Regions from separate parts of the Pseudarthrobacter sp. NPDC055928 genome, predicted to be linked through region 1. Evidence: riboswitches for the same ligand, from Rfam matches in the RefSeq annotation. Region 1 holds a riboswitch; the other holds the start of a gene.
The links. Region 1 has a riboswitch for cyclic di-AMP ahead of ACFC25_RS06975 (hypothetical protein). Riboswitches for the same ligand answer to the same signal wherever they lie in the genome.
Positions count from the first base shown of each region.

Region 2: another riboswitch for cyclic di-AMP. It lies ahead of ACFC25_RS11660 (M23 family metallopeptidase); the one in region 1 lies ahead of ACFC25_RS06975 (hypothetical protein).

Region 1 covers NZ_JBHJZH010000004.1:44,179-51,487, reverse strand. Annotated here, with positions in the region: gene ACFC25_RS07005 (nucleoside deaminase) at 1-123, opposite strand, end outside; gene ACFC25_RS07000 (phosphatase PAP2 family protein) at 191-946, shown strand; gene upp (uracil phosphoribosyltransferase) at 990-1,625, shown strand; gene ACFC25_RS06990 (glyoxalase superfamily protein) at 1,720-2,106, shown strand; gene ACFC25_RS06985 (HAD-IA family hydrolase) at 2,113-2,802, shown strand; gene ACFC25_RS06980 (YdeI/OmpD-associated family protein) at 2,783-3,226, opposite strand; gene ACFC25_RS06975 (hypothetical protein) at 3,361-4,077, opposite strand; cyclic di-AMP (ydaO/yuaA leader) riboswitch at 4,083-4,242, opposite strand; gene ACFC25_RS06970 (sensor histidine kinase) at 4,359-5,870, opposite strand; gene ACFC25_RS06965 (response regulator transcription factor) at 5,874-6,614, opposite strand.
Region 2 covers NZ_JBHJZH010000008.1:33,603-40,911, reverse strand. Annotated here, with positions in the region: gene ACFC25_RS11690 (molybdopterin molybdotransferase MoeA) at 95-1,486, opposite strand; gene ACFC25_RS11685 (DUF6457 domain-containing protein) at 1,483-1,776, opposite strand; gene ACFC25_RS11680 (molybdenum cofactor guanylyltransferase) at 1,819-2,430, opposite strand; gene ACFC25_RS11675 (HNH endonuclease) at 2,476-2,976, opposite strand; gene ACFC25_RS11670 (NlpC/P60 family protein) at 3,214-3,969, opposite strand; gene ACFC25_RS11665 (C40 family peptidase) at 4,102-4,761, opposite strand; cyclic di-AMP (ydaO/yuaA leader) riboswitch at 4,832-4,995, opposite strand; gene ACFC25_RS11660 (M23 family metallopeptidase) at 5,144-5,962, opposite strand; cyclic di-AMP (ydaO/yuaA leader) riboswitch at 5,973-6,216, opposite strand; gene ACFC25_RS11655 (metal-dependent transcriptional regulator) at 6,347-7,042, opposite strand.

The sequences.
Region 1 (7,309 bases):
CACCGCGCCGTCGGGCCCTATCACCACGGCACCGATGGGCACATCCTCAGTAGCAAGCGCGCGCCGGGCTTCGTCCAAGGCAAGACCCATCCACTCGTGGTGGGTTTTTTCTGCGGCGACCATGGCTCAATGATAGTTTCGAGGGATATCCAGCCTTGCAAAGCATCGACGCCGGGGAGGCACCGTGGACATGGACACCCTGAGGGAACGCCTGGGCCAATGGTTCAAGCCGTATGCCGCGCTGTGGATCACGTTGCTGGTGGGCGGCGCGTTGGTCGTCATCATGGCACTGCTGGGAGCCGAGGTGTACGACGACGTCGTGGACGACCAAGGCCTGGCATCCCTGGACCTGCCCGCGCTGGAACTGGCACAGAACCTGCGTAGCCCGGAACTCGACGCAGGGGTAACGGCCTTTACCAACATCGGCGGCGGAATCGGCATGCCCATCCTGGCCAGCATCCTCACAGCCTGGCTTACCTTCCTGAGCAGGACCTGGCGGCCCATTATCCTGGTGGGCGGAGCCGCGGCCGTTTCCACGTTCGCAACCACTATCGGCAAACGGCTGGTGGGACGCACCCGCCCGGACCACGCCGAAGCCGTCCCGCCGTATGAGACCTCGCCGTCATTCCCCAGCGGCCATACCCTCAACACCACCGTGGTGATCGGCGTCCTGGTGTACATCATGTGCCTGCAATTCGAGATCCTTTGGGCACGGATCACAGCCATCACTGCCGGGGCGGTTTTTATCATCGCGATGGGCCTGAGCCGGGTGTTCCTGGGCCATCACTGGCTGACGGACGTGATGGCCGGGTGGTTCCTGGGCCTGGCCTGGGTGGGCATGGTGATCCTGGCCCACCGGCTGTTCCATCTGACCCGCAAACACGAGCACGTGGGCCCGGCGCCAACGTTCGAGCACCCCGTCCTCCGGGACGATCATACGAGCTGATTCCCGGCCCGGGGGCGCCATGCCCGGATGGTAGTTTTGACGCATGCGCACTCTCGTTGTGGACCACCCGCTGGTCGCCCATAAGCTCACTGTCCTGAGGGACAAAAACACCCCGTCCCCCGTCTTTCGGCAGTTGACGGAAGAGCTGGTGACGCTCCTGGCTTACGAGGCCACCCGCGATGTCCGCACCCAGCCGGTGACCATCGAGACACCCGTGAGCACCACGGTGGGCACAGCCTTCACCAAGCCCACGCCCTTGGTGGTTCCCATCCTCCGCGCCGGCCTGGGGATGCTTGAAGGCATGACCAAGCTGGTCCCCACCGCTGAGGTGGGTTTCCTCGGCATGGCACGGGACGAGGAAACCCTGGACATCATCACGTACGCCGAGCGCCTCCCCGAGAACCTCACCGACCGGCAGATCTTCGTCCTGGACCCCATGCTTGCCACCGGCGGCACCCTCCGCGAAGCCATTAAGTTCCTGTTCAAGCGCGGCGCCTCCGACGTCACCTGCATCTGCCTGCTGGCCGCTCCTGAAGGGCTGGCCAAGCTGGAGGAGGAACTGTCCGACGCCAACGTGACCATCGTCCTGGCGTCCATCGACGAAAAGCTCAACGAGAAGTCCTACATCGTCCCCGGACTGGGCGACGCCGGCGACCGCCTTTACGGGATCGCGGGATAGCCAGGGCGGGGCGAGGGGACCCCGCAGCGGCCGGACGGCTCTGGCCAGGGGTTACGGGGTTCCGGATTCAGCATCGGCCCGTTAGCCTGTGCGGATGGACTGGAAACTTGAACTCGTTTTTGTACCCGTCTCCGACGTCGACCGCGCCAAGGACTTCTATGTCAACAAGGTGGGGTTCAACGCGGATTTCGACGAGCGGCCCAGCGATTCCATCCGCTTCGTCCAGCTGACGCCGCCCGGCTCGGCCTGCTCGATCAGCATCGGCGAAGGGCTCACCGATGCCCCTCCGGGCAGCGCACCAAACCTGCAGATCGTCGTCGATGACATCCAAGCCGCCCATGACCACCTCAAGGGCAACGGCGTGGACGTGAGTGATATCGACATCCAGGACTGGGGACATTTCGTGTACTTTGCGGACCCGGACGGGAACAAGTGGGCCGTGCAGTACATACCGGGGCGCGGCGCCTCAGGCAATACGTAGGGCAAAATGGGGTTCATGACCCTGCCCATTCCTGCTGCCACACGAACATTGACCTGCCGCGCCGTCCTCTTTGACATGGACGGCACGCTGGTGGACTCCACAGCGGTCGTGGAGCAGGTGTGGGGCGAGTTCGCCGCCCGCTACGGCCTGGACATCGCCGAGATCCTGCGCACCTCCCACGGCGTCCAGGCAGGCGATACCGTGCGCCGGTTCGCGCCTGCCGGTGCCGACATCGTTGCGCTCACTGCAGAACTTGGTGCCATGGAACGGGTGCGGACTTCCGGCATCGTTGCGCTGCCCGGTGCCTCCGAACTGCTCCGGAGCCTGCCCGCGGATGCCGTGGCCCTGGTGACGTCGGCGGACCGGATCCTGGCTGACATCCGCATGGATGCCGCTGGACTGGCCATGCCTGCCGCTGCCGTGACGGCTGACCTCGTGACGCGCGGCAAGCCGCATCCGGAAGGCTACCTGACCGCTGCCGGTTTGCTGGGCGTGGCGCCGGAGGATGCCGTGGTCTTTGAGGATGCCCCGGCTGGAATCGCGGCCGGAGTGGCTGCGGGCATCCGGACCGTGGCGGTGGGCCCAAACACGGGCGAATTACCGGCGGGAGTGCTCCATATCCCGGATTACACCGCGGTCACGGCCTCGGTGGAAACGGACGCCGCAGGACGGCGGATTATTTCTTTCCGGCTTTGAGGTCGGCTACGACCTTCGCGATCCGCCTCGCCCTGGTTTCCTCCGTTTTGGCATCCCCGAGCGGCTCCACATAACGGCGCTGCGCGCTGTAGTTCAGGGTGGCATAGAACGCCTGGGCATCCGGTTCGGCGGCCATGGCTGCGGCCAGGTCATCCGGGACTTCAATGATCCGGGGCTGCGTGTCGAGTTCCAGATCCACTTCAACAGTGTCGCCAGCCTCTACGCCGGTGAATTCCCGGTTGGCGGTGCTCACCCCAACCAGGCTATGACCGCCCATCACCGCGATGCTGCTCCGGTAGCTCTTGCCGTTGATGGTTACCACTACCGGCGGGCGCTTGCCTGCGCCCAGGGCAGTCACAACCTCCTCCGGAACCTCAATACCAGCCTTGTTGCCGCTGCCCAGGATAGTCGTGGTGAATTTCATGGCCCCAGTATGGCCCGGAGCCGCAGGTCAGGGAAGTCCGGCCCCCGCGAACATACAACGCCAAAAAGCAGCAGGCCCTGAACCGGGGGATTCAGGGCCTGCTGCTTCGGATGGCGGAAGCCGCAATTACCGGCTTAGTACCAGTTGTTCGACAAGTGGAAATTCAGCGCGCCGCACGGCGACTGGTAGCGCTCCTGGATGTAGTTCAGGCCCCAATTGATCTGCGTGCGGTAGTTGGTGAGGTAGTCCGCCCCGGCGCTCGCCATCTTCTCGGCGGGCAGCGACTGGACAATGCCGTACGCGCCGCTGCTCGCGTTGGTGGCCGTGGTGGTCCAATCAGATTCCTTGGTCCACAACGTCTGCAGGCACTGCATCTGGTCGGCTGACCAGCCATAGCTGGCAAGCTGGCTCGCCGCATAGGCCTGGGCCCCGGCGGGATCGTTGACGGCGACGACGGGGGCCGGTGCGGGCTCAGGGGCGGGGGCCGGTGCGGGTGCCGGTGCTGGTGCGGGTGCCGGTGCTGGTGCCGCTTCGGCGGCCTGCGGGGCAACGCTGATCTCGGCCGGAGCTGGTTCAGGGGCCGGGTTGGCCCGCATCTCGGCCTTTTCCAGCCTCAAGTTGGATTCAAGCTCTGCCGCCGAGGACTGGGTCCCGCTGACCGCCACCGGAGTCATGGATTCGGAAGCCTGGCCTGCTGCGCCGACCCCGATGAGGAGGGCGCAGGCCGCACCGAAAACGGCTGCACGCTTGCCCAGGGACGAAGCTTTTGTGTGTTGCGCCGCGGTCTTGCCACGGCCGTTGTCTTTATGTGCACCGCGCTCTGGGCGCGCTTGTACCTTGAATTCAGACATGATGGATCGCCTCTCACACCTGCGGAGTTAGCTGTCGGGTTCGGATGAGGGCATCCGGCCACACGGAAAGATCACGTGCTGGCTTCACCCCAAGGGCAGTTAAGTGCCCGGGACTCTGGGTCCCCCGCCTCTGCCTGGTCAAGCGGAATCCGGGAAGCGGCAGAGCTTGGCGTCATCCGGATATGCGGCTCAAAGGGAACCGCACCCCATCGACGCTACAGGAGCGCGACGCTTAAGTCACATTTTGGTAACAGAGATCACGACGCCGGTGCGTTGCCTTGCTATGAGCCGTTGATCGCCGGCAGGCGCAACGTGAACTGGGTCCGACCCGGCCGGGAGTTCACTTCCACGTTGCCGCCGTGGGCCTCCACAATGGACTGCACAATGGACAGCCCAAGCCCGCTGGACCCTTCCGAGGCCGCCGCGCCGGAGGACCGTGAAGATCCAGTCCGTGCCGCGTCTGCGCGGGCAAACCGGGCAAAAACGTGGTCCACGAATTCCGGCGGGATGCCAGCGCCGTCGTCCGTTACTGTCACCACGGCACTGCCGTCGGCGGACCTCATCACGGCCGTGGTGACCGTTGTGCCCGGAGCGGTGTGTTTGCGTGCGTTGGACAGTAGGTTTACCAACACCTGGCGCAGCTGCGACGCATCGGCATTGACCGCAAGCGGCTCGTCCGGAAGCTCAAGATGCCAGTTGTGGCCGGGTGCGATGATTTTTTCGTCGCTGACGGTTTCGATCACCAGCTGCGTCAGATCCACCTCGCTGAGTTTCAACGGCTGGCCCTCGTCCAGCCTGGCGAGCAGGAGCAGGTCTTCCACCAGCGTGGTCATGCGCTCGGACTGGTTCTGAACCCGGGCCAGCGATTTCCGGCCATCCGGAGTGAAGTTCTCGGTCATCCGCATTAGCTCCGTGTAACCGCGGATGGCGGTGAGCGGAGTGCGCAGTTCGTGGGACGCGTCGGCAACGAATTGCCGTACCTTGGTCTCGCTTTGCTGCCGGGCCTGCAGCGCGTTGGCCACGTTGTCGAGCATGAGGTTCAGCGCATGCCCCACGCTGCCCACCTCGGTTCCGGGGTTGGAGTTCGACGGCGGGACGCGCACCGCAAGTGCCACCTCGCCAGCGTCTAGCGGGAGCCGCGAAACGCGTGTGGCCACCTCGGAAAGCTGCTCCAGCGGCTGCATGGTGCGCCGGATGAGGATAGTCCCGGCCAGGCCAATCAAGACCAGCCCTCCGAGGGAAACAAAAACGAAGGTCCACACCAGGGAGGTGAGGGTGCTTTCCTTGCCGGCGAGCGGGAGCCCGGTCACCAGGACATCACCGTAGTTCGTTGCCACTGCAATCAGCCGGTACTCGCCATTGGAGAGCGTCCGGTCCACAGGGCGGGAATCCTTCTGGAGGGCCAGCAGGATCTCCTTGTCCTCAGCGGACAGGGGAGAACGCGTGGTATCGGAGGCCAGGAATCCGGCGCTGTTGACCTGCCCATTCAGGATCCGGGCGTTGAGCGTACCCACGCTTTGCCCACGGGAATCCAGCGGGTCCGGCCTGCCGTTGAAGCCGCCCAGCGGCGGCCGGCCGGGGTCGTTGGACCGGGAGGCCGCCTGGCTGAGCTGTTCGTCGAGCTGGCGGGTAAGGAACGAGTCCATGGAAGCGTAGCTGAAGAGGCCAACTGCGCCGCAGATGGCCACCAGCAGGGCCATGGCAACCAGTACAAGGCGTGTACGCAGATGCCAGGTGGAGGGCTTCAGCCAGCTCCGGCCATGCGTGGGCGCCACTGCAGGCAGTGAGGGCACGGCCTAGTCCGCCGGTTTGATGACGTATCCGGCGCCGCGCACCGTGTGGATCATGGGCGGATGCACGGCATCGACCTTCTTGCGCAGGTACGAGATGTAGAGCTCCACAATGTTGGCCTGCCCGCCAAAGTCGTAGTTCCAAACGCGGTCCAGGATTTGCGCCTTGCTGATGACGCGCCTGGGGTTCTCCATGAGGTACCGGAGCAGCTCGAACTGCGTGGCAGTCAGCTGCAGTTCATCGCCGGCCCTGGTCACCTCGCGGGTATCGATGTTGAGGACAAGGTCACCCACTACCAGCTCAGCGGTGTCCATCGCTGCCACGCCGGAGCGCTGCACTAGCCGGTGCAGCCGGAGGAGGACCTCCTCCATGCTGAACGGCTTGGTCACGTAGTCGTCACCGCCGGCAGCCAGGCCCACAATCCGGTCCTGGACGGCATCCTTCGCAGTCAGGAAGAGCGCCGGTACTTCAGGCGCGAAGGCGCGGATCCTGGTCAGCAGCTCGACGCCGTCGAACCCGGGAAGCATCACGTCGAGAACAAGGACGTCCGGGCGGAACTCCTTGGCGAGCTTTACAGCCTCGGGACCGTCAGCGGCGACGGCCACCGACCATCCGGACATGCGCAGGCCCATGCTCATCAGTTCGGAGAGGCTGGGCTCGTCGTCGACCACCAAGGCACGGATGGGGGAGCCGTCCGGGTGGGTAAGTTGGGGAAGGTTGTTGGTCATGGAGTGCGAAGTGGCCATGGGACAACTCTCCGATGCGTCGTTGAGCCCCCGCTTTAGGCTTCCTGTGCGCTGGCTGTGAATCCCAGCCTAGCGAGCTGAAAGCTGCCCAGCGGCAGATTCCCCTGACGATCAACCGGGACTTTCCCTGGCTATGCTGGCGTCCAGCAGGCCCCCTTCGACGCTCCCAGCGGTTTCCGGGGCGGACGGGGGTGGAATTTTTTTGTCCGGATGGCGGCGGAGCTGGACACCACGGCAAATCAAGGGGTGTATTTCAGCAACTCCATCGCTGGTGAATTGTGGTGGCCCTTTTAGGGGTTCGGGCGAATAATATTCGGGAAAGATGGTTTTCCAACCAATCGTTCTGGAAAACATCTGTTATTTTATCGCTCTGTCAGAATCGTGATCTGAGCCACATTCTCTGAATTCGTCTCACTATGCGGAACGATCCGTCCATTGTTACTTGCAAGTTCGCATTGTTACGTTGCACACTTCAATTGTGAACAAGAACTCAACAGCACCTGCAGCCGCAGAATATTGGCCCAGCACACCCGCTGCTGCCGACATGCGCTGTTGTCGAATGCACGCCTGACCTTCACACCCCGCGAAGTTCCTAGGCATTCGCCCCCCAGCCCAGCGTCGGGCGCCCCTCCCCAGATCTCATTGCGGGGAAACCAAGCATTCGAGCCGCGATGACGGCCATTCACATTGAGGTA
Region 2 (7,309 bases), on a different contig from region 1:
TGCAGTATGTCCCGTTGCTGCCGTCGATGGCCAGGGTGCCTGTTCATGACTCCATCATTGCAAGGGCAAGGGCACTAAGCCAGCGGCGCCACGGTCAGCCCAGCAGCGCGCTCCAGTCCACCGGGCCTGCCGGTGCCGCGGGCTTGGAGCCGGCCTTCCGGGCAGCCCGTGCAGGGGTCTTGGCCTTGGTTCCGGGTTTTTCTCCGGTGGCGAGCGGCGGCCCCCACGGCAGCGCGAATGCCGGGACTGCTTCACCGAGCTGCACCCCGTGGGGCGGCACCACCATCACACCGTGGGCGGACGCCAACCCCCGCATCATGCCGGGGCCGGTGTGCTGGGCCGGCGACGCCATGCCGTACAGCAGCCGGAACGGGATCAGCCGGGTACGGCCGGGATCAGGCTCGATGGTGGTTCCGGAGGGGACTTCCTGTATTTCCGGCATGGACCCGTGGCCAAGTGCCGCGAGTAACGGCGCGCCTACGGTGGACAATGCCATCATGGCGGCCAGGGGGTTTCCGGGCAGCCCGAGAACAAACCGTCCGTCGGGCAGCTCCGCGAGGACAGCGGGATGGCCGGGCCGCATGGCGATCCCGTCGATGACCAGCCGTCCACCCAGTTCGGCGACGGCCTGGCGCAGGTGGTCAGTTCCCGATCTGCCGGTACCGCCGGTGGTGATGACGACGTCGGCAGGCACGACGGCGGGAACCTCACCGCCGGGCTCGGCGACGTCTTCCAAGGCAGTGAGCCAGTCTTCGTAGGAGTCGCCGATCTTTTCCTGCCCGGCGGGAATGCCCCCCAGCATTTCCACGACTGCAGCCAGCTGAGGACCAAATGTGTCACGGACCTGCCCGGGCGCCGGCAGTCCATGGGTCACCACTTCGGAGCCGGTCAGCAGGAGTTTGACCACCGGCTTGCCTTGCACCAGGAGGTCGTCATGGCCGGAAAGGGCCGCCACGGCAAGGTGGGCGGGATTGAGGGTAACTCCTGCCTTGACAAGCACGTCACCCACGGCCGCTTCCTCCCCGGCTTTCCTGATGTGCTGGCCGTTCTTCGGTTCGCCGGGGCGGGCGCCGCCGCCAACCATCAGGACCGGGAGGCCGTCGTCGTCAGTGCCCAGCACTGCGCTTTCGCTGCGGAGCACGGCCTTGGCACCGGCCGGGATCAGGCCACCTGTGACAATGGGGCTGGCCTGGTGCGGCGCCAGCCGCTGCCCGGCCTCGGCCAGGATCCAGGGGCCGCTGCCGTTGACCGCCCAGCCATCCATGGCGGACGAGGCGTAGTGCGGCATCTCCTGGAGGGCTGTGATGTCCTCGGCAAGCGTCCGGCCAAGGGCCTGCTGCAACGGAACGCGTCCCGGGGGTATCGGCACGGCGCAATCGAACGCAGCCTGTCGGGCCTCTTCCCAGGTGTGGGCCAGATGCCTGGTTTTTTCGTCGTGAGTGTCCTGCCTGGGTGCGTCGTCGTTGTCGCCGGGGGCAGCCGTCATTCGCGCGGAGTCCCGGCGGATTCAGAATCGTAGTCCACGGCCAGGGACCGTGCCACGTCCATGGCAGCGGACATTGACGCGGTGTCCGGCGCCTTCCCCGAGCCTGAGGCCAGGCCGGCGGCGAAGCCTGCGATAAAGGTGGTCAGGGGCGCTGCGGGCCGCACTACCGAATGTGCAGCCACTCCGGCGAGCGAGAGGATGGCATTGACGTCTATCTGGACGTCTTCGAGTTCGTAGGCCTGAAGGAGCGCCCTGCACCATTCTTCCAGCGTCTCATCCTGGCTCTTCACTGTATGCCTCCCATTCAACTGCGGCCATGCAGGTCCGGTACCTCATCGTGGTTCCCGGCCGGCCACTCCAAGCGCGGCGGCATCATCCCAGGTGTCTACGTCATCCGTAGAGCCCGCCGGGACGGTGACAAGCTGCACGTCCAGCCTAGCAAGGAGAGCGGATACTGAACCGTTCATTAAGGCCCCGCGGGAGTCAAGGTCCTGTACTGAACGGTGGAGTGCGGGAGTGCTGTAAAAGCCCACCAGGGGTTGGCGGTGGCCATCCGGCGAAATGGCCATGGCGCCGTCGCCAGGACCAAGCGACCGCCGAAGGGCATCAATGGCCTGGCCCACCCTGGGCATGTCGCAGGCCAGCAAGAGCGTGAAGGGAGGACGCGGCCCCGCGGTTCCATCGAGCGCGGCCAAGCCTGCTGCAATGGCCGACGCCGGACCGGCAAACGGCGGTTCTTCCCGGCACCTGAGGACCCCCTCGGGCAGGGGGCCCGGGTCCGGGCCGACCACCACGACCCTCCGGGCACCCCCGGCTGCTGCGAGGGACCGCTGCAGGAGGGTGGCGCCGTCGTAAATCAATGACTGCTTGGGGACGCCACCCAGACGGGACGAACGGCCGCCCGCAAGGATTACCGCGTCAAATTCGTATGTATCAGGAGCCACCACTCCAGCCTAGCGGGGCGGGAATTATCCGTGCTTTCAGCCGGGTCAGGCAGCCCGTTCAGGCAACAGGAAGGGATCCCACGCCGGTGTGGGTTTCTCCAGCTCCTTGATTTGCCAGATGGTCCCATGCGGTGGTTCCGGGGTGAACCGGAGCTTCCACCCCATCTCCCCCGGCGTGTGGTCGCCTTTGACGTTGTTGCAGCGCAGGCAGGCGGCCACGAGGTTTTCCCAGGAATCTGCACCGCCGCGGGACTTGGGCTGGACGTGGTCAATGGTGTGGGCTGCTTTTCCGCAGTAGGCGCACCGGTGTCCGTCCCGGCGCAGCACGCCACGGCGGCTCACGGCGGTGGTCTGGTTGTACCGGGGGCGGATGTAGCGGTTCAGGAGGATCACGGACGGGCGGCCCAGAATCTCCTGTGGCCCCACTACGGGGTCCTCGCCTTCGGCTACAACGCTTGCCTTCCCCGTGAGCACAAGGACCAGCGCCCGGCGGAAGGTGATTACCGCCAGCGGTTCATATCCAGCATTCAGAACGAGAGTGCGCATGCACGTACCTCTTCACGGCCGCACCCGTCAGGGGCGCGAGGGCCGGCTGCCCTCGGCATGTCCGGGCTATGGATCGACACCACAAGAGTAAACAAAGAAACCCGGGATCAACTAATCCATGGTTTCGGGGTGCGCCCGTGTCGATCGCCTCTTACCGGGTCTGGGCCCGGCTGCGTCGTTAAAGCGCAAGGACCCCCGCCGTAGGGCGGGGGTCCTTGCCAAGCGTTGCTACGGAAATTAGCTGACGCGGATGAAAACCGGGCCGGAGCCAACGTTGGCGCTGAAAACAACGGTCTGGTTGCCGTTGTAGCCACCGTGTACGGCCTGGCCGTTGCCGGCGTAGACAGCCACGTGGGCAACGCCCGCACCGCCATCGGCGTAGTAGATCAGGTCGCCGGGCTGGGCCTCGGCGGCACTTACGGTCTGGCCCAGGGACAGGTAACCTGCAGGCCAGTCGTGGAAGTTGATGCCCACAGCGGCCAGGGAGTTGGTGACCAGCATGGTGCAGTCCTGGTTGACGCCCAGCTGGGCGTAGGCTGCGGACAGGATGGCCTGGCCCTTGCTGCTGGCGGCCACAGGTGCCTTCGGAGCTGCAGCCGCTACCTTGACGGTGGAAACAGCCTGAGCGGCGGGTGCGGGAGCCTCAACCTCAACCTCAGGCTCAGGTTCCGGCGCTTCAACCACGGGAGCCGGCGTGGTGGTCACCGCGGGCTTCTCGTAGGAGATGGCAATGGTGGAAGCGGCCGAAATGACCGCCGGAGCGGCAACCTCAACCTCAACGTTGGAAGCGGAAGCCGATTCGCGCTGAACGTTGGTGTCTGCAGCGTTGGCGGCGATACCACTGGTCAGGACCAGGCCGGAGGCAGCAGCGATAACCGCGGCCTGGCGACCCATGCCACCGGCGTTGTCGCCGAGGGCCTTGGCAATGACAGCCAGCGAGTTGGTCGTGGTGACCTCCGCGCGGTGCCGTGCAGCAATTGCACGTGTAGTCATTATTTCTCTCTTTCGTTTTCCTCAGGACCGCACAGGCAGGCCAAGGGCTTTGGGTGCGCCGGCATCTTGGGGGTACGCCGGCACACCCCGAACGGGGATTTAGCGAAAAGTGTTCTAGCGGGCGCGGTTCTTCTACTTCAGGGTGTAGAAGGATCCGCCGCCCGTGGAGGCCACGGAGTGCAGCAGCGTTCCCTGTGACGGGTTCAGGGCGCTGATCATCATGCCGTTGCCAACGTAGATGCCTACGTGTGCGCCGCCATTCTGCATAACAAGGTCACCGGGAGACGGTGTTGACGTGGGGGTCATTGCCGTCCACGCGTTTACACGGGGAATGCTGATGCCTGCCTGGGCGTACACCCACTGGGTGAAGCCGGAGCAGTCCCAGCCGCTGGGCGAGGTGCCGCCCCAGACGTAGGGGTGGCCGATTCCGGTGTAGGCGATTGCGGCCAGGCCGGAGGCGGCCGCGGAAGATACCGCGTCCGTCAGCTTGCTGGCTGCGGGGGCCTTTGCATCTGCTGCCCGTTCCGTGTCAGTGGACTGTGCACGGACCGTTTCGACCTTCGGGGCCGGCGTGGTCTTGACCACGGGGCGTTCGAAGGAGACGGTGGCGGTGGGGGCAGCGGTGACGGCAAGCGCCGTCTGCGAGCCGGACTCGGTGGAGGCGGAAACGCCAGCGGTGGTGTCCGCTGCGTTGGCCGGAAGCCCCATGCTCAGGATCAGACCTGATGCAGCTGCGATGACAGCAGCTTGGCGACCGACGGTCCCGGCATTTGCACTGACAGCCTTGGACACGGGGCCCAACGGGTTGGTGCGAACCGTTTGTGCGCGGTGACGCGCAGAATTATGGCGTGAAGACACGAAGGTAGCCTCTCCCAATGCCTACGAGGTGAGCTGTCGGATTCGGATGGGAGTTCACCCGGCCACGCCGCTTCCACAGGAAGCTTTGCGACTTAACCCCAAGGCCTTCGAACTTCAAAGGCCAAAATTGGTTCCCCCGCCCCTGCCAGACGATGTCATGCGAACGGACCTTGAGCGGTGGCAGAGCTAGGCAATCCACTCAAGAACGTCAACTTCGGAAAAGTTGACGCAAGTTAGACGGTACAGCAGTTCAGAGCGAATGTCACATTCAGGTCACGGCATGTCACGCAAATGTGAGAGTTTTCCATCAGTTGGGCTAGAGCCAGCCGGTGGGGTCAACGACTTCGCCATTGACCTGGACCTCGAAATGGAGGTGGCAGCCTGTGGAGGCGCCGGTGGTGCCGCTGAGCGCCACTACCTCGCCTCGGCTGACCGTTTGGCCAACCTTGACGTTGAAGGAAGACAGGTGGTTGTACGTCGTTTCAAGGCCGTTGCCGTGGTCCACGACCACGCGGTTACCTCCGCCAAACTGGTGCCATCCCGCAAAGGTCACAGTGCCGCTGGCGGCCGCCAGGACAGACGTGCCGCACTGTGCCACGTAGTCCTGGCCGCGGTGGAAGTCACCGGAGCCGCCAGTGATAGGACTCACGCGGTAGCCGAATGGGGAGGCCGTAACCAGGCTCGCCAGCGGAGCACCGAGGCTGCCGGCCGAGGCGGCCCGGGTGATGGACCCCGCCGACTGGGCGCTCAGGAGTTGCTTGAGTTTGCCGTCCGGATCACCCATGGTGACTACGGATGAGCGGCTGAAGTCGATTTTTGCGCCTGCTTCGGCGGAAATTTCAGGCTGCGGAGCTGCGGAAACAGCCGATGTCTGCTGACCGGCGTCCGGCGTGGCCAGGACGGGACTGGTGGCAGGGACGGTGACTGTGAGCACCAGGCCGGTGGCCGCGAGGGCGATGCCGGCCTTTTGGCCCACCCCACTGGCCGCTGCGAAGTCAGTGATTTGCCGGAAGGGTCCCCGGCGGCGGCGCGCATCGCGCTGTGGATCCCGGGGCCTGTCCGCGGCCACAGCTGCAGCAACGCGGGGCGCTGCTGCGGGGCCCGCTGCGCGGCGGCGGCCCCTGGAATTCTGCATGGTCAAGAACGGTTCCTCTCTGGAAAGCCTGCGAAGTTAGCTGTCGGATTCGGGTCAGAGAGTTCATAGACCCGGTCCGCCGTAAGCAAGCTTCGGCGCAGAGATATCCCGTGAGGATCCTTCGCTGGAAGAGGCTTGCTGCTGACGGACTTCACCCCAAGGCAGCCTTGCGACTGCCGGTTGTGGTTCCCCCGCCTCTGCCAGTTGGTGACTCGTACTACTGATCTGCTGGCAGAGCTCGGCTCCAGATCAGGTAACGCTTTTGTATCGACGCTTGGCGTTAACTATAGGCGATTAAGCCAGACAGTAACAATTCCGTTATCTTTGCTTAAAGCCTATTCATTGGGGTAACCCGCCCGCCGGACCCGGGCGCTCCGTCAGAGGTCAGCGGACGGATACGAATACGTGCGCCGCCACTTCGGGGGGAAGCTCCAGTGCCCCTTCGATCCCGGGGACCCGGACCGAAATGTAGTCTCCCACGCGCTCCAGCGAAATCGGGGCGCCCGGCCGGATCCCGCCCTCGTCCAGCTGGGTCAGCAGCTCAGGGTCCACTTGGATGGGTTCTGCCAGCCTGCTGACAACCACGGTGGATCCGGGGCCATAGCCCTTCATGGCTTCCAGGAGATTAATCACACCGTCCGTGAAGGGCGACGATGCCTGGCCTCCCAATGCCGCCAGGCCAGGGATGGGATTGCCATAGGGCGATTCAGTGGGGTGGTTCAGCATTTCGTAGATGCGCCGCTCGACGCGCTCACTCATCACGTGCTCCCAGCGGCACGCTTCGTCATGGACGTACGCCCAGTCCAGGCCGATCACATCCGCCAGGAGGCGCTCCGCGAGCCGGTGCTTGCGCATGACCTCGGTGGCCCGTTTACGCCCGGTTTCCGTCAGTTCCAGATGACGGTCTCCGGAGACCACCACCAGGCCGTCGCGTTCCATCCGGCCAATCGTTTGGGACACCGTGGGTCCGGAGTGCCGCAGCCGTTCGGCAATGCGGGCGCGAAGAGCAACGATGTTCTCTTCCTCAAGCTCCAAAATGGTCCGAAGATACATCTCCGTAGTATCGATCAGATCCGTCATCCAGCTCAGCTCCTCGAGCGCATTACCTTGCGTTGTCCCACCGTATCGCGTACCGACAGCGACGTAGTCCGTTGAAAAGCTTAGCCTATTTTGAATTTGTCCGGATAATTCCTACGGCCCCTCCGGCCTGTCTCAATGGCTGGACTATGACGTAGCCGGTTCCCGCCGAATCAGCGGTTCAGGCAGAATATAGGAGGTCCTCGTTGCGGTCACTGACGACTGCCGGCCACCCCACCGTCCCGGACATGTGTCACGTCCACGCCGAAA